One region of the Planococcus sp. 1R117A genome, then DNA from elsewhere that is predicted to be linked to it. Evidence: riboswitches for the same ligand, from Rfam matches in the RefSeq annotation. Region 1 holds a riboswitch; the other holds the start of a gene.
What was found. Region 1 has a riboswitch for S-adenosylmethionine ahead of ACSFXN_RS07265 (aliphatic sulfonate ABC transporter substrate-binding protein). Riboswitches for the same ligand answer to the same signal wherever they lie in the genome.
Positions count from the first base shown of each region.

Region 2: another riboswitch for S-adenosylmethionine. It lies ahead of ACSFXN_RS17585 (bifunctional homocysteine S-methyltransferase/methylenetetrahydrofolate reductase); the one in region 1 lies ahead of ACSFXN_RS07265 (aliphatic sulfonate ABC transporter substrate-binding protein).

Region 1 covers NZ_JBPRLO010000002.1:365,175-374,294, forward strand. The annotation lists gene acsA (acetate--CoA ligase) at 225-1,943, opposite strand; gene ACSFXN_RS07255 (ABC transporter ATP-binding protein) at 1,945-2,658, opposite strand; gene ACSFXN_RS07260 (ABC transporter permease) at 2,673-3,512, opposite strand; gene ACSFXN_RS07265 (aliphatic sulfonate ABC transporter substrate-binding protein) at 3,525-4,514, opposite strand; SAM riboswitch class I at 4,672-4,784, opposite strand; gene ACSFXN_RS07270 (homoserine/threonine efflux transporter) at 4,996-5,625, shown strand; gene ACSFXN_RS07275 (CPCC family cysteine-rich protein) at 5,839-6,183, opposite strand; gene ACSFXN_RS07280 (DNA alkylation repair protein) at 6,346-7,014, shown strand; gene ACSFXN_RS07285 (hypothetical protein) at 7,178-7,861, opposite strand; gene ACSFXN_RS07290 (hypothetical protein) at 7,985-8,290, opposite strand; gene ACSFXN_RS07295 (hypothetical protein) at 8,504-9,120, opposite strand, start outside.
Region 2 covers NZ_JBPRLO010000007.1:38,955-48,074, forward strand. The annotation lists gene ACSFXN_RS17570 (DUF1456 family protein) at 1-449, shown strand, start outside; gene ACSFXN_RS17575 (hypothetical protein) at 808-1,410, shown strand; gene ACSFXN_RS17580 (DUF6920 family protein) at 1,571-2,434, shown strand; SAM riboswitch class I at 2,590-2,696, shown strand; gene ACSFXN_RS17585 (bifunctional homocysteine S-methyltransferase/methylenetetrahydrofolate reductase) at 2,769-4,628, shown strand; gene metH (methionine synthase) at 4,609-8,043, shown strand; gene ACSFXN_RS17595 (aldose epimerase family protein) at 8,425-9,120, shown strand, end outside.

The sequences.
Region 1 (9,120 bases):
CAAAGACTTTTCTCCGGGCTGGTTATTGACTGGGAATGATCCCCATAAGCATCTTTTTGCACATACGGACTGTCCTCTTCTAATTCGCTCTGCCATTACCACTAATATAATATTGGGCAATTGGAATGCATTCTTTCTTGCAGCAGGCATTACTGTATAGACGACCTCCACTCAATGTGTCTCATATATTTCGATTTTTCATTATTGAATCATTGGTCAGTTCTTTACTTATTAACCAATAGATCTGAGTTTTTCTTAGCTTCCCTAGCTTTTAATTCGCGGCGAAGCACTTTTCCGCTAATCGGAGTTTTGGGCAACTCTTCAAGAAATTCAATTTCTCTTGGAGCTGCATGTGCAGCAAGCCCGCTGCGCACAAATAAGCGCAATTCTTCTAATAAGTCCTGGCTTTCCTGATACTCTTTGTTTAAGACAATAAAGGCCTTCACAATTTCCCCTCTTACGGCATCCGGCTTACCGATAACGCCCACTTCGGCAACCGCAGGATGTTCAATCAGCTTACTTTCAACTTCAAATGGCCCGATTCTTTCCCCCGAAGAGTTGATCATGTCGTCACTTCTTCCTTGGAAAAAGACATATCCAGTCTCGTCGATCGTTGCCAAATCACCGGATAAATACCATCCATCAAAAGGGAAATACGTGGAGTATTTAGCTGGGTCTTTCCAGACTTCCCGCATAAGAGAAGGCCAGTTTGCTTTTAAAGCCAATTGGCCGATTGCTCCAGCTTCCAGAATTTCTCCATTTTCGCCTAAAATAGCCGCTTCAATTCCTGGGAACGGTTTTCCCATTGATCCGGGCTTGATCGCTTCAGAAGGTAAATTGACGATTAACTGGGCTCCGGTTTCCGTCATCCACCATGTATCGTGGATGCGGTTTGAAAGTGTCTCTATTCCCCACCTCACAATTTCCGGGTTCAATGGTTCTCCCACGCTTAAAATATGCCGGATTTTTGAAAGATCGTAGTTGTTAATCAGTTCATCCCCTTGTGCCATCAGCATTCTAAAAGCCGTCGGCGCGCTGTACCAGACCGTTACACCCGTCCGCTCCAAGATGTCATACCATTCTTTCGCGCCAAATCTGCCCCCGTGAATGACAGTCGTCGTGCGGTTCAGCAATGGGGCAAAAACTCCGTAGACTGTCCCTGTCACCCATCCCGGATGTGCCGTGCACCAATAGATATCATCTTCTTTTAAATCCAATACCCATCTCCCGGTGATGTATTGCTGGATCATCGCCCGATGTGCATGGATGATCCCTTTCGGTTTACCGGTCGAACCGCTTGTATAATGGATATTCAATCCATGATCGAGGTCCACCCATTCAATTATATTTTCTTCTGTTTCAACATTTCTTGCTTCTTCAAACAAAGAAATTTCATCGCCTGTACAGTGTGGCAGTTCAGCGGTAATAAAAACGGTTGTCAAAGACGGCAATTGGTCCCGCTGGACCCGTTTCACCAGGTCAGGTGATGCGATCAAAAAAGTGCCTCCGCAATCCTGGATTCTTTCTTTAACGGCATCTTCCATAAATGCCTCAAAAAGAGGCCCGACGACAGCGCCAAGTTTAATGGCTGCAAGCATGGCAATATGGCAATCGGGGTGTTTCGGCAAAAAAACGAATACGAAGTCTCCTTTTTTCACCCCGCGTTTTTTCAGCACCGTCGCCCATAGATCAGATTTTTCTTTCAAGTCACGATATGTAAGTTTGTATTCTTCTTGTTCTCCAATATAATGAAGAGCAGTTTTTTCCCCAAATCCTGCTTCGACATGGCGATCTACACATTCATATGCCATGTTTACTTTTCCTGTTTGGGACCAGCTGAAATTCGACTCTATATCTTTCCAGGAGAAATCTTCCCAAGATGGTAATTCATCCGCGATATTGTAATGCCCTTTATTCGGTTGGATAATTGTACTGTTTGCCATTTCACTCGCCTACCTTTTTAGTCTGTAGTAGATTAAGGATTTCTGATTTCTTTTGCGCAAGAAGTGCACTCCCGCGATTTCTCGGTTTTGCAGCTTCCACTGTCAATTCCGCTTGCAGATAACCCGGCTGTCCGCCAAGGATGAAGATGCGGTCACATAAATACAGGGCTTCGTCTATGTCATGCGTCACAACTACCATCGTGGATAATTGCTTTTTTTGAATTTCCAATAATAAATCCTGCAATTGCATTTTTGTGAATGCATCCAGCGCGCTAAAAGGTTCATCTAAAAGCAGCACAGCCGGCTGCCCAATCAACGCACGGGCAATAGCGGTTCTTTGAGCCATTCCCCCTGATAAATCTTTCGGATAATAATCGCCGAAATCGCTTAGCCCTACCAGCTCCAAATAATCCCGCACCTCTACATTTTTTACATCTTTGTTTCCAAATAAAATATTGTCTTTGACCGACAGCCATGGCATAAGCCGGGGTTCCTGAAATATCATGCCAATTGGCTGTTCGCCTGCTTCAGCTATTTTTATTTCTCCGTCGAATTCCTTATCCAGCCCGGACAACACCCGGAGAAGCGTGCTTTTCCCGCATCCACTCGTTCCCAGAATTCCAACCGTCTCACCTTCTTGAATGGAAAACGATAGGTTCTTAAATCCTGCCAGTCCGTTATTGAATGTCCTTGAAGCTTCTTTCACTTCCAGCATATTGACACCTCCTCTTATTGTTGGTTCTGTAAATTATCCTGCCATCTCAAGGCACGCTCTTCCAGCGCTTTCAATAAAGCGTCTGTCAGCTTGCCGAGTATGGCAAACAGGATGATGCTTGCCATGATGAGCTCTGGCGAATATGTATTCTGGCCAACAACCAGTAAATAACCGAGCCCTTGTCCTGCGCCCATCAGTTCTGCAGCGACAACGAACATCCAGCCCAAACCGACGCCGCTGCGCAAGCCGACAAGAAAAGATGGCAGAGATGCCGGTAAAATGATCCGGCGCACAATCTGGAACGAAGTAAAGTGATAAATTTTTCCGACCTCAATCAGCTTGCGGTCTACACCTTGAATACCGGAGACGATATTCAAATACACTGGAAAGAAAACACCGACCGCAATGAGCAGCACTTTGGATGGTTCTCCAATACCCATCCACAAGATGAATAAGGGCACCCAGGCAAGGGAAGGAATCGATCTGAATGCTTGGATCAGTGGATCCACCAACTGTTCAAACCACTTGAAATAGCCCACAAAAGAACCCAATACGAGCGCCAGCAAAGTCCCGGCAAAAAATCCGATCAGTACACGAAGAAAAGTAATGCCGATATGCCCCCAAAGGGTTCCGTCTTGAGACATCTCTACAATCTTTTGAAAAATAGTGGTAGGGGCTGGAAAAACATAGGTGTCTATCAAGCCGAAACGTGCGGCTGCTTCCCAAGAGACCAAAAGAACGATCGGCAATATCCACCCGAGTACCAGGCCTCTAAATTTATTTGAATCCGTTCGGGATTTCGGCTTACTACTTTTCTCTATCGGAAAATCATCAGTTTTAGCGTTGATCGTCATCCAATTCGCCCCCTATTCTGTTGCGATCACTTTTTTCGCAAATCGGTCAATAATTAATTCATTTACTGTTTTTTCGATATCTGCATCGCCTTTAATCACGTTTTCCGACTTCAAGACAGCGCCAGCCTCTTCAAGTGCCTCGATTTGCTTATCGCCGGGAATAGGATCTGAGAAATCATTTCGCTCGATGCTTTTCTTAGCCACGTCCAACTCCATGTCTGCTTCTTTTGCCAAAATTTCTGCTGCTTCATCCGGATTTTCTACAACCCATTTCCGCGCTTTCTCATATACCTCAATTACTTTTTCTACAGCTTCCGGATTCTGTTCTGCAAATTCCGACCGTACATTCAACGTGCCATATGTATTTTTGTCATGGTCACGCAAGAATAAGTTTGCGCCGGAATCAACTTCAACTCTTGCCATATGTGGATCAAGGCCCGCCCACGCATCAACTTGACCAGTTAACAAGGCATTGGCGCCATCCGCATGCTGCAAGTTCACAATTTCCAAATCCTTCGATGAAAGGCCTGCTTCCTGAAGTGAACGCAGAAGGAAGATATATGGATCCGTTCCTAAAGTGGCGGCAACTTTCTTGCCTTTCAAGTCTTCGACTGTTTTGATCGGTGAATCTCCTGTCGCTACCAGCGCAGTCCATTCTGGTTTCGAATAAATATAGACTGACTCGATGGGTGAGCCATTCGATTTTGCGATTAACGCAGCTGCTCCCGCAGTAGATCCGAAATCTACGCTTTTCGAATTCAAAAACTCCAATGCCTTATTGCTTCCTTGGCTCAAAACCCATTCCACTTCGATGCCTTCTTTTTCAAAAACTTCTTCTGCCCATCCGAACTCCTTTAAAGCCAAACTTGTTGGCGAGTAATACGCATAATCCAGCACTACCTTTTTCAACTCGCCTTGCTCTTTTCCTTGTGCATTTGAACAAGCCCCCAAGATAAACGACGCACCTACTAGCAACAACACAACTGCAATAATTTTCTTCATTCTAAATTCCTCCCGACATAATTTTTAATAAATGTTTTTACAATTTCATTTACTTAACTGATATGTTTACTAGGTTTTACGCATATAACTGCTCTCCTTTCTTGAACCCAAAATACAAAAAAGCCCCCTTCAATTAAGAAGAGGGCAGAAAATCCTCCTCTTATCTTTCCGATTCAATCGAATCAGTAGGATTTAGCACCTTTTCAGAATATGATTCTGTTGGTTGCCGGGCTTCACAGGGCCTATTCCCTCCGCCGCTCTTGATAAGAGTGCTATTCACTTTTAAATGTACAAATTTTCAATCAGTCGAACCATTAGGAATTATCATACAATAGGCTCGAATTAAAAGTCAACCAGTTTTGAATTTTTTTCCTTCTGAACTTTTTTCATATAAAGTTTTTTTAGTCAGATTGCTTTAAATTTTCAAACCATGTAAAATTACTGGAATTACTTTTTTCATTTTCTATTAGGGGGAATTGCTGTGGACAATTTGTTTGCCTATATTTCAATAGCTGCCATGATGGTGATCATACCCGGGGCGGACACGATGCTGCTGATGAAAAATACGCTTCGGTACGGACCTAAGGCCGGCTATTATACGACGCTCGGAATGGCAGCCGGTCTTTCTTTTTGGACTTTGATTGCGGTTCTGGGCTTAGCGGTAGTGATTGCCCAATCGATTGTTCTCTTCACTTTGATCAAATATTTAGGAGCAGCTTACTTGGTCTATTTAGGAATCAGAAGCTTCTTCTCGAAAAGCGGATTTTCTTTAGGGGAAATTCAGGAACAAGCACGCAAGCCGGCTGCCTCTTCCGTTCGGCACAATAAAGAATCCTTCAGGCAAGCGTTGCTGAGCAATGTTCTTAATCCCAAGACCGTGTTGGTCTATATCACGGTTATGCCCCAATTCATCGACATAAGCGGGAATGTAAACCAGCAATTGATGGTGTTGGCATTCATCTTAACTCTGCTGGCTGTCACTTGGTTCTTGTTCCTGGTGAACCTCATGGATTTAGCGAAAAAATGGCTGAATGACCCGAAATTCCAAAAGGTTTTCCAAAAAACGGCAGGTGCAGTGCTGGTCGGTTTTGGAATAAAAACCGCGATTTGACCAATCGATTAACCGTTCAAGTGAAATGTCCAAAGCCGTTCAGGAAACTGAACGGCTTTTTGACGTTTGCTATTAATCATTTTTCTTTTATCCAGTTTCCGAAATCGATTGTCTCAGCACATGGGGCAACCAAGAATGAAAAGTTGTGCCTGAATCGGCCTCGGTTCGCTTTTTGGATGCCAGCAGCTTTTTCAATTTCGTCATACGTAAAATTCAAGAAAGCAACTTCAGCTCATTTTCTAACTTGCGGATCTCATTCCACTTTTCTTTTTTATTTGCCTGCTTGTCTTTCTCCCACTCTTCATAAGCTTTTATTAGTTTTTTCTTCCCGGCTGTAATCGCATCAAAATCATTCTTCTCTCTATACATAGTAAAGTTCTTTTGAAAATTATTTCTTGCTTCTTCGAGCGAATAATCTCCATTGGGTCCTCCGAATACTTCCGCTGTAGAAAGTTCATCATGGTTTTCGTCTTCCCAATCACAAAGTAAACAAATTTCAAAATCTCCTCTTGTCTGTAAAGTAGGATACCCGCAGCAAGGGCATTTTTCTCTTCTCATTAAAAACCTCCCTTTCCAAATTTCACTATTCATTCAAACAGTTTCTTTACAAAGGAATGCTCTTTTCGCATCCAATTAAAAGGAAGTAAATGTTATGATTATATTAAAGACATTGTTTTTGTATTAGGGGTGGGAAAAGCTTTGATAAAGGAGTTTTATAAAATGAATGAAAATAAAGGTACTGAAATAAAAATCTCTTCAAAAGCAGAAGGCATTCTCTCTCAAATCACCAGTAACACTAAGCTAGGCGACTTGCGGAAAATCGCGAAGGACATAAAAAAAGACCACGAACTCGCGATGGAACTTTGGTCAACCGAAGAGTTTTTGCCCCGACTATTAGCAATCTTAATCATGGACAAAAAACTTCTTTCACCAGAGGTGCTGAATGAGCTTGATCAGGACATGCAGACGCACACATTTGATGAGCGAAACAACTTAATGGATTGGTTAATGGCCAATCAGCTCACCAAAGACAAGAAGAACATTGCATTGATGGAGTCGTGGAAAAATAGTCCTTCTGCTCTTCAAAGACGAACTTTCTGGTATTATCAAGGGCGATTGAGATGGACTGGACAAACACCGCCTGATAACACCGCGGACTTGCTAGCTGCAATGGAAGCTACTATTACACAGGAAGAACCGGAAGTTCAATGGGCTATGAATTTCACCGCAGGCTGGATAGGCGTTTATGATGAAAAGAATCGCGCACGTTGCATTAAGCTGGGTGAGAAAACGGGTCTTTACAAAGACGAAATCGTTGCAAAAGGATGCACTACCAACTATTTGCCGGAGTTCATCACGATTGAAGTTAACAAACGGCATAATAATTAGTTGCCTCTGAAAATTTTTTCAGGGGTTTTTTACTAACCTGCTCTTATTTTTTAATCTACATGCGTTGAATACATGTAGTTAAAGTGTAGGATTTTATCATTAATCGGAAACGCCCTTAAAGCTTCAGTGGCTGTCCATTTCACTAAGGGGCTTTAGATAGGCACTATTCTTCTTCGGAATTTTGGTTAGTTACCAGCGTATCATTTATCTGTGTGATCACTGTGCCTTTCGGCAAGTTTGAAATGAGTTTCTCCAGAGGGAAATATGTCTCCTCGTTCGAGAACAAGTAGAACCCTGCCCCGTCGTGAAAAATGGTCATAAAGGTGGTTCCCAGCCCGATTTTGAAACTTGCAATCGACCGTTTTCTTTTTCTCTTCCACTCAACCACTTCTCTTAATTCGAACAGTAAATTGTCGGAAAAAGAAATTGAGAAAAACTCATTCTCGGCGGCCAGCCAGTATGTTTTATTCAGCAAAAGAGCTAAAGAATCCGAATCAGTGATCCTTGCAGTAAAGCAAGGCGGGTGATATTGGTGCTTCCCAGAGAAATCATAATAAGTCCTTTTTTCTTCAAGGCTGCTTAACGTGAAATCAATTTTATTTTCATGTAAAAAAGCCCGATATTCGCCAGTTTGTTCCTCGTACACAATAAAAGTAATGAACAAAGGATACCTGTTTTGACAAAGTAGAAACTCCAGTAAAAAATTTTTGTTTTGTTCTACATAACCTTCTCCATCAGCACCGATGAAATATGCAGATTCTAATTCTCCGTTGAACCTTATATAATGGCCTAACTCTTCTAAAAACTTGTTTGAAACTTTTTCTTCTGCAATCCATATTTCAGCCATATTTTCCCCTTCTCACTTTTTCTATAATAATGCAGGTTTACTAACACTTTCCTATAGAGATGAATTAAAGCCATGCAAATGCTTAATGACGCAGCCAGTTTTCACTAAGCGGCTGACTGAACTCTATCCCCACCACATGACCGTCACAAAAAAAGACCAAATGGATGCACTAGGTGCTACTGTGAATAAAATCAACAAATAAAACTCGCGATTTTTTGAAACAGCTTCCTGTTTCGTGAATAAACGAAATAGCAAAAAACCGGATGCCAGGTATAGAAGGATGCCAAAAATAGTCAACCCTGTTAAGTAATAAATTGGCGAAAGCGATACAAAGTATTCACTCAAAAAGTATGCGATTCCTTGTCCAAATACACAAAAAATGGTTGCTAGTAGAAAGCTGCCAATCAAAATTGCATAAAATTTTTTCATCAAAGCCCCCGTTTCTTCTAATCCTCAACCAACATTTTTCAATTACTGTGACAAAACAGAACTTTTCTGCTCTATTACTCCATTCGAGCGAAGGCCCGATTAAAAAGAATCATCGCATTTTAACTAAAAAGGCTCGTTGCCATAACAAACTATTTTAGGCAGCGTTTTGAGAATGCTTTCCTTAACCAAATCCTTTAAGGGCTCCCCTTTTTACTAACTGTTAACGAATGGTTTAAAAGCACGCACCTCATAATCCGAAATGGTAAGAAACAAAAAATCATGGCGCTGGAAAATCGCCCTTGTCGCATAGGGGAACGCTCTCAGGGATTCCGAAACATGTCCCGTGGTCTGGAATTCCCAACACCACAGCTTGCTCTCTTCAATAAACACCCCGAATTCATGAGTTAAGGCAAAGGCCATGACATTGCCAGGATTAAAAGGGATTTCCAGCGTATTTTCTTTTTCAAGCTGCTCGTTCATAAAGAGCAGTTCCCGGGTTTCCCAGCTCAGACATGCATAAGGCTTATAACGTGCAAAAAGAACTTCGTATAATAGTTTGTTTTGGAGTGCAATGTCAATAAAAGATTCGGGCTTATGGAATGGTGCTGCGTAATTTAATCTGTTTTTACCAAGCTTCTTACCGAACACACCTTCATCGCCATAAACACAAAGAACTCCTTCTCTATAGGGAAATAGCTCAAAGATATCGTTGCCGACATCGCATTCGGAAACCAATTCCCCTCTCAGTGTGTAAAAAGAGAGGGTTGAATCGTTCAAGAGACAAAAATGGTCTTTTACAAAACGAATCTTCGAATATCCTGTGCGCCCGG
Region 2 (9,120 bases), on a different contig from region 1:
TAAAAAACAGCGATATGGTGGAGATTTTCAAACTTGGCGGTGTTGAGCTGACGAAAGAAGAAGTGCTGAAAGTGCTGACGAAAACGCCGGAAGAAGAGGATGTTAAAGAAAGTGAAGATCATATCCCTTTGGATAATGCCATGCTGGAGTCTTTTTTAAACGGCTTGATCGTCCACAAAAGGGGCAGACAGGAACCAAAACCGGGACAGCCTGAACAGCCGCCGTTGACAAACGAACCTTCCAATAACCTGCTGTTGAAAAAAGTGAAAATCGCTTTGCAGCTGACAAGTGATGACATGCTCGACATCTTGAAACTTGCCGGCGTCACTGTTTCCAAAAGCGAAATGGGTGGAATCCTGAGAAAGCAGGGGCATAAAAATTACAGCATCTGCGGCGACCGCTATGCACGGAATTTCCTGAAAGGGCTGGCTTTGAAATATAGAAAATAATTGCATCATAAATCTCATCTAACTGACAAGCAGCGATTTGGTGAGAAGAAAAGAGTTGCTGAATGTGTTTATTCAGCAACTCTTTTTTATTTTGCCAGGCTGGCAGAACCATTAAATGATTTCATCAATGCCGTTCCAGAATTCCTCTGATTCTTTAGACCGCGATAAAGGCGGCATGGATGGTCTTCCCGGAATATTTTATAGACTCCTTCTTGATTGCTCATTATAATTAGAAAAGTGGAAATTTTCATTATTTTCGTATAAACACAAGGAGTTAGTTGGGGTAAGGTTAAAAAATGCTTAAACGTTAATAAGTTTGTCTAATAAGGAAAGATGTTAACTAAAGGAGATCAATGATATGAAATGGCTGCCTACACGCAAAAACAAAATTGAAGCTTTTTGGAGATGGTTCGAGAAGAACGAAGAGACCTATTTTGAATTGGCTGAAGAAAATCGGGAAGAGCTGTTTGATGAACTGCAGCAAAAGCTTCAGAAAGTGAATAAGCACCTCGTTTTTGAGTTCAGTGCAGAGCCGGAAAACGGAAAACGCGAATTCATTATCAGTGCAGACGGTATGGTCGAGGCTTTTGATGCTGTGTTTGATTTGCAGGAAGCAGCGCCGGAACTTGAGCGTTTCGAAATCATTGCGTTCAGGCAGCCTTCACTGGAAGAATTCAGCGTCCATTACGGAAACAAGGAATTGACGTGGGAAGATGTTTATTACACCGCTCTACAGGATATAGAGCAGGAAGAAGTCAATATGATGCTGTATATCAAAGGGCTGACAGAGGAAAATGAAGAGGAAATTATTCCGCTCGTCTTCATCCTTTTAGACTCGGTGATTGGAGAATACAATACGGGGGTGCATGTGGGAAGAGTTGAGTTCCATCCGTTTGAAGCGCATCCGAATGCCCGGCCGCTTCATACGTTAAAAGAATTCTTTCCGGTGGAGAGCAGTTGAAATCCAGTAAATGATCAGGACATAAAAGCCCTAGGAAGGACTGAAGTGGAGAAATCAAATGCTTTGGATGAAATAACTCGCGTAAAGCTTTTTTACTGACAGGAAAATCATGCCCGATGTCGTATATAAGGTAGTAATGCAAAAATGGAGGTGCTGTAAGATGAGGAAGAGAGTGGCGATTTCACTTTCCGTCGTTGCTGTGGCCGCGTTATATAAAGGGGCGCTGTGGAATTTCAGCAGCCAGAGCAAGAAACAAATTGAGCAGCAGCTGGCAAAAGTGCCGGATGCAGAGCCGCAAAAAGTTACAGAAGAGATGCTGAAGCAGCTTCCGGCACCTGTGCAAAAATGGCTGGCAAATGCAGGGATCGTAGGAAAGGACCAAATCCGCACTGTATTTCTAAGGCAAACTGGCTGGATGAGGTTGAAGCCGGAACAGCAGGAGTGGACAAAAGCTGAAGCTGAACAGACCATTACAACTGATCCGCCGTCATTCACTTGGACAGTGAAGATGAACATGCTGCCTTTTATCCAAATCGTGGGCCGGGACAGTTTCGAATCTGGAAAATCTGAATTGCTCATTAAAGCGGCGGGGCTATTTCCAGTCGCCCGAGAAGCGGATAATGATAAAACCGATCAATCGGCATTGCAGCGTTATTTAATGGAAGTGTCCTGGTATCCGACCGCCGCCATCAGCCCTTATATTACATGGGAAGAAATTGATGGAAACACGGCTAGGGCGACAATGGATTATCAAGGGGTATCAGGTTCAGCGACCTATCATTTTAAGGAAGACGGCGAGCTGGAAAAAATTATCGCTCTTCGGTATAAGGACAGCAGCCCAGAGGCGCCTCTTGTACCTTGTGTTGCCGAAATCAAAGAACATCACAGCGCGGGCGGGATTAAAGTTCCTTCTAAAATCGAAATCACGTGGCAATTGGAAGAAGGAGATTTTACTTGGTACAAATTCGAAGTTCATGCAGCAGAGTTTGATCCAATACAAGCGGCAAAAAATACACCGCTTTGAGAAAGTTAACACTTCAACACAGAAAGTTCTTTCTTTTTCGACAAATCAACTTGACCTGAGGCCTGGATACAGTTACGATTTAAAGATATAAATTGAAAATTCAATCAGATGGACTCCAACTGCCTGTTAAAATGGAATAACAACTGAATAGTGAATTCTTATCGAGAGAAGTCGAGGGACTGGCCCTATGAAGCTTCAGCAACCAGCCATGAATGGTCAGGTGCTAATTCCAGCAGGCATGCAAATGTCTGGCAGATGAAAAGGAACGAGTTTATTAATCGTAAAGCCTTCTTTTTCAAAGATGGCTTTTTTTGTATATTTAGGAGGCGAAAGCATGGGTTTATTAGATGAGCTAAAGACGAGAATATTGACGGCAGACGGAGCAATGGGAACGTTATTATATTCATACGGCATTGAATACTGCAACGAGGAATTGAATTTGCAGCGGCCGGAAATCATCGAAAAGATCCATCAGGAATACATTCAGGCCGGTGCAGATATCATCCAGACCAATACGTATGGCGGCAATGCCTTGAAACTTGCGCGTTATGGGCTGGAGCATCAAGTGAAAGAAATCAACGAATCGGCAATCCGCATTGCAAAACGGGCGGCCGCTCCGGGCGGGCAATTTGTCTTTGGGACAATCGGCGGCATCCGGGGCATCCGGAAAAGCGATGCGACTTTGCAGGAAATCATCACGATGGTGGACCAGCAAGCAAGCTATTTGCTGGCAGGAGACCCGGATGCCTTGTTACTTGAGACATATTATGATTTTGAAGAACTGGCTGAAACCGTTACCCATCTACGGAAAGTGACCAATGTGCCGTTGATTGCCCAAGTGTCCATGCACGAGCCGGGCATCTTGCAAAACGGCCTGGCTTTGAATGACGCCTTGCATCAACTGGAAGAATTAGGTGCAGATATTGTCGGCGTCAATTGCCGGTTGGGGCCTCACCATACGATTCAGGCGCTGGAAGAAGTGGCGTTGCCGAAAAAAGCTTACCTTTCGGCTTATCCGAACGCCAGCTTATTGGATCTTGAAAATGGCCGGGTGGTTTATGAATCGGAAGCAGATTATTTCGGACGCGCAGGTTTATTATTAAGAGAAGAAGGGGCACGCTTGATCGGCGGCTGTTGCGGCACGACGCCAAAACACATCGAAGCGCTAAAAAAACGCATCGGCAATTTAAAACCGATTACTGAAAAAGAAGTAGTTAGGAAAAAGCCGATTGTCATTCGCGAAGCAGAAGCACTTGAAGAGGCTCAGCTTCATGAAAAAGCGAAAACGGAGCGTACCATTATTGTGGAATTGGATACGCCGAAACATTTGGATATTACAAAATTCATCGAAGGGTCAAAAGCGCTGAGTGCAGCAGGAGTAGACGCAGTTACGATGGCGGACAATTCACTTGCCTCTCCAAGGGTCAGCAATTTGGCGATGGGCGCCATTTTGAAACACCAGGAACAAATCCGTCCGCTTGCACACATAACATGCCGTGATCGGAACTTGATCGGCTTGCAGTCGCATTTGATGGGACTGGATGCCCTCGGAATCCATGACATCCTGGCAGTAACGGGAGATCCGACAAAAGTGGGCGATTTTCCTGGAGCGACCAGTGTTTATGATGTCTCGAGCCTGGAATTGATCCAGTTGATCAAAAAGCTGAATGAGGGCATTTCATTTTCGGGGAAACCGCTGCGCAAAAAAGCGAACTTCTCCGTCGCCGCTGCGTTCAACCCGAATGTCCGGGTGCTTGACCGGGCAGTGTCGCGTTTGGAGAAGAAAATTGAAAGCGGCGCGGATTATTTCATTTCGCAGCCGGTTTATACGAAAGAGAAAATCATTGAAATTTATGAAGCGACCAAGCATCTGGATACGCCGATTTTCCTCGGAGTAATGCCTTTGACGAGCATCCGCAGTGCCGAATTCCTGCATAATGAAGTGCCGGGCATCAAGTTATCGGAAGACGCGCTCGAGCGGATGCGCGCTTGCGGCGATGATAAAGACTGGGCCAGCGCAGAAGGCATCCAAATCGCCAAAGAACTGATTGATACAGCAGCGAAATTATTCAATGGCATTTACTTGATCACGCCATTTTTCCGCTATGATATGTCTTTGGAATTGATCGATTATATCCGCCAACTTGATAGACAGAAAGAGAGCGATCGCAGCCATGTCCAAACAGCTAATTGAACAACTTGAAAAAAGAATTTTAATTATTGACGGAGCTATGGGAACGATGATTCAGAATGCTGATTTATCAGCAGAAGATTTCGGCGGAGAGCAGCTCGACGGCTGCAACGAGTATTTGAATATCGTCCGTCCGGATGTGATCGAAAGCGTCCACTATGCTTATTTAGAAGCGGGCGCGGATATTATCTGTACGAACACATTTGGCGGCACACCGATCGTGCTGGATGAATACGATCTCGGCAGCCGGGCAGCGGAAATCAATCGCCGGGCGGTGGAAATTGCGAAACGCAGCACAGCCGCTTTTTCAACTCCGGAATGGCCGCGTTTTGTGGCAGGTGCAATCGGCCCGACGACAAAAACCTTATCCGTGACGGGCGGCGTAACATTTGATGAAATGCTGGACAATTTCTATGTGCAAGCGAAAGCGCTCGTCGAAGGAGGCGCAGATTTGATTCTTTTGGAAACGAGCCAGGATATGCTGAATGTCAAAGCGGCAACGATCGGTATCAAGAAAGCGTTTGAAGAAACCGGCATCGAGCTTCCGATTATGGTGTCCGGAACCATCGAGCCGATGGGGACGACGCTTGCCGGGCAGAGCATCGAAGCGTTCTATATTTCAATTGAACACGTCAAGCCGCTGTCAGTCGGTTTGAACTGCGCGACGGGCCCTGAGTTTATGACGGACCATATCCGTTCTTTAGCTGAACTGTCGGATGGCTATGTCAGCTGTTATCCGAACGCCGGGCTTCCGGATGAAGAAGGCCATTACCACGAGACGCCGGAATCTTTGTCGAAAAAACTGCGCGGATTTGCCGAAAAAGGCTGGCTCAATGTAGTCGGCGGCTGTTGCGGAACAACGCCGGCCCATATTAAAGCCGTCAGGGAAGCTATGGAAGGGTTAGCACCAAGAAAGCCGGAAGCAGCCGGACATGGCCATGTGATTTCTGGCATCGAGCCGCTGCAATACGATGAATCGATGCGCCCGTTGTTTATCGGTGAACGCACGAATGTCATCGGTTCCCGTAAATTCAAGCGGCTGATTATCGATGGCCGATTTGAGGAAGCTTCTGAAATTGCCCGGGCACAAGTGAAGAACGGAGCGCATGTCATCGATATTTGTTTGGCAAACCCGGACCGCGATGAGCTCGAAGATATGACAAACTTTATGAAGGAAGTTGTCAAAAAAGTGAAAGTCCCGCTTGTTATTGATTCCACGGATGAAGCCGTCATCGAAGCGGCCTTGAAATACTCACAAGGAAAAGCAATCATCAATTCGATCAATCTGGAAGACGGAGAAGAACGGTTTGATGCCGTTATGCCGCTCGTGAAAAAATACGGCGCGGCCGTTGTGGTCGGGACAATTGACGAACCGGGCATGGCTGTCACGCGCGAACGGAAGCTTGAAGTTGCTGAACGATCATATGATTTATTGGTCAATAAATGGGGGCTTGCGCCGGAAGACATCATTTTCGATCCGCTTGTATTTCCGGTCGGAACAGGGGATCAGCAATACATCGGTTCCGCGGTGGAGACCATTGAAGGAATCCGCCTGATCAAGCAGAAATTTCCGCGCTGTCTGACAGTTCTCGGCATCAGCAACGTATCGTTCGGCTTGCCACCGGTCGGCCGCGAAGTGCTGAATGCGGTTTACTTGTACCATTGCACGCAGGCTGGGCTTGACTACGCCATCGTCAACACGGAAAAACTGGAGCGTTACGCTTCAATTCCGCAAAAAGAAATTGAAATGGCCAATGAATTGCTGTTTACGACGACGGATAAGACCTTAGCCGATTTTACGGTGTTTTACCGTGATAAGAAAAAGGAAAAGACCGAAGACGATATTCCGAAAACAGTTCCTGAACGGCTTGCCTATTATATTTTGGAAGGCACGAAAGAAGGGCTCATTCCGGATTTGGAAAAAGCGCTCGAGCTGTACGATACACCGCTTGACATCATCAACGGTCCGCTAATGGAAGGCATGGCTGAAGTGGGCCGCCTGTTCAATGACAACCAATTGATTGTGGCGGAAGTGCTGCAAAGCGCCGGCGTCATGAAAGCGGCGGTTTCCTTCCTGGAAGGGTTTATGGAGAAAAAAGAAGACGATTCCGGCAAAGGCAAAATTGTCCTGGCAACAGTTAAAGGCGATGTTCACGACATCGGTAAAAACCTGGTGGATATCATTCTCAGCAATAATGGCTATAAAGTCATCGATGTCGGCATTAAAGTGACGCCAGCGACGTTGATCGAAGTGATCCGGAAAGAAAAGCCGGATATGATCGGCTTATCCGGGCTTCTCGTCAAATCGGCCAAGCAGATGGTCATCACAGCACAGGACTTCAAGGAAGCAGGCATTGATGTGCCGATTCTGGTTGGAGGAGCAGCATTGTCACGGCGCTTTACTGAAACCAAAATCGCCGCTGAATATGACGGACCGGTCATTTACGCAAAAGATGCGATGCAAGGCTTGGACCTTGCCAACCGTTTGCAAAGCGAAGCCGGGAAAGAAGTGCTGTTGGAAGAGCTGGACGCCCAGCAGGAAAAACGCAAAGTGTCGGAAGCCGCAAGAGAATCGAAACAGGCAGTGGCGGTAGCAGTCCGTCCGGTCAAAACGGTCCGGGAAGATGTGCCGGTCTACGAGCCGAACGATTTGCGCCGGCATGTGCTGAAGGATTATTCAGTGGCCCATCTGTATCCGTACGTCAATATGCGAACATTAATCGGCCACCATCTCGGTTTGAAAGGCTTCAGTGAAAAATCGCTTGCGCAAGGCGACCAGCGGGCAGTGGAACTGCATGAACTGGCGACCGGATTCTTGCAAGCCGGATTGTTAAAGCCATCCGGCATGTATCAGTTTTTCCCGGCACAAAGTGATGGCGACGACGTCATTATTTATAGCCCAGCGGATGCCAAGACTGAAATTGAACGCTTCACCTTCCCGCGCCAGTCAGCTGAGCCGTTTCTATGCCTCGCGGATTATTTGAAATCCGTCGACAGCGGCGAAATGGATTATGTCGCGTTTATGCAAGTGACGGCAGGGCACGGTGTACGTGATGAAGCGGCTCGTTTGAAAGAAGCCGGCAAATTCCTTGAAAGCCATGCGCTGCAAGCGACAGCACTGGAGCTGGCAGAAGGTTTTGCAGAGCGCATCCATCAGGAAATCCGCGATCAATGGGGCTTCCCGGATGCCACTGACTTCTCGATGCGAGACCGTTTCGCGGCGAAATACCAAGGACAGCGTTTCTCATTCGGCTACCCGGCTTGTCCGAATCTGGAAGACCAAGCGAAATTATTCGGCTTGATCAAGCCGGAAGACATCGGTGTCCAGTTGACGGAAGAATATATGATGGACCCGGAAGCTTCTGTGTCGGCGATGGTTTTTGCCCATCCGGACGCACGGTATTTCGTGGTGGATTAATGGAACAATGAAAAGAGGATGGTTTGTCTGCTGGATTGCGGATAAGCCATCCTTTTTATGGTTTTTTTGTGCCAGTTGGGCATAAAGTGGCCGAGGATGGGCATAACTCTCATAGAGTTGGGCATAAACTTAGTAAAGTTGGGCATAAACAGGGTGTACTTAGGCATAAAAGTGAAATTCGAGACATTTACTGCGACACTGGTTCGTTTTCCAAACAAAATACAGCTTACTATGCTTCGGCCGATTGCTAAGGCAGGGGGTAGGCCTGTAATTGTCGAAGTGAACGAGTAAGAGGGAAAACGAGCAAGTGATCGAGCCTTGTTGCCAAGCGAGTCTCACTGAGGGGGCATGTCCTATAACTTTGAAAGGCAGTGAAGCAAAATGGAAGTGGAACAGCGTTTATTCGGCTATAAGGAAAGGCGTCCGGTGACCTTGTACACCATGAGGAACGCCATTGGTTTTGAAGTGTCATGCATGGACTGGGGCTGCATCATTACAAAGATTATTGCACCTGATCAAAGGGGGAACTTGGAGAATGTGGTGCTGGGTTTTGACACATTGGAGGAATACGGCGACAATCCGCATTTTTTAGGAGCAGTGGCTGGACGTTTTGCCGGCAGGATCAAAGGCGGCGCATTTACACTTGAAGGCCAGGACTATAAACTTGCCGCCAATGCCAACGGCCATCATTTGCACGGAGGGAATCAAGGTTTCAGCCATAAGTTATGGAAGTCGGAGTTGATGCGAAATGAAAGCGAAGCCGCCATCGAGTTTTCCTATTTGAGCCCGGACGGGGAAGAAGGCTATCCTGGGAACCTTGAACTGAAAGTTACATACACGATCCGCGATGATGCCAATGATTTGATCATTTCTTATTCGGCCGTTTGTGATAAAACGACTTTATTGAATGTGACCAATCACAGTTATTTTAATTTGAGTGGAGATTTGAAACAGGATATCTTCAATCATGAACTGACAATAAATAGCAATAAATTCCTTGAGTTGGATGCTGAAAAAATTCCAACAGGCGAATGCTTGCCGGTCGACGACTCGGTATTTGATTTCCGAGATGGCAGG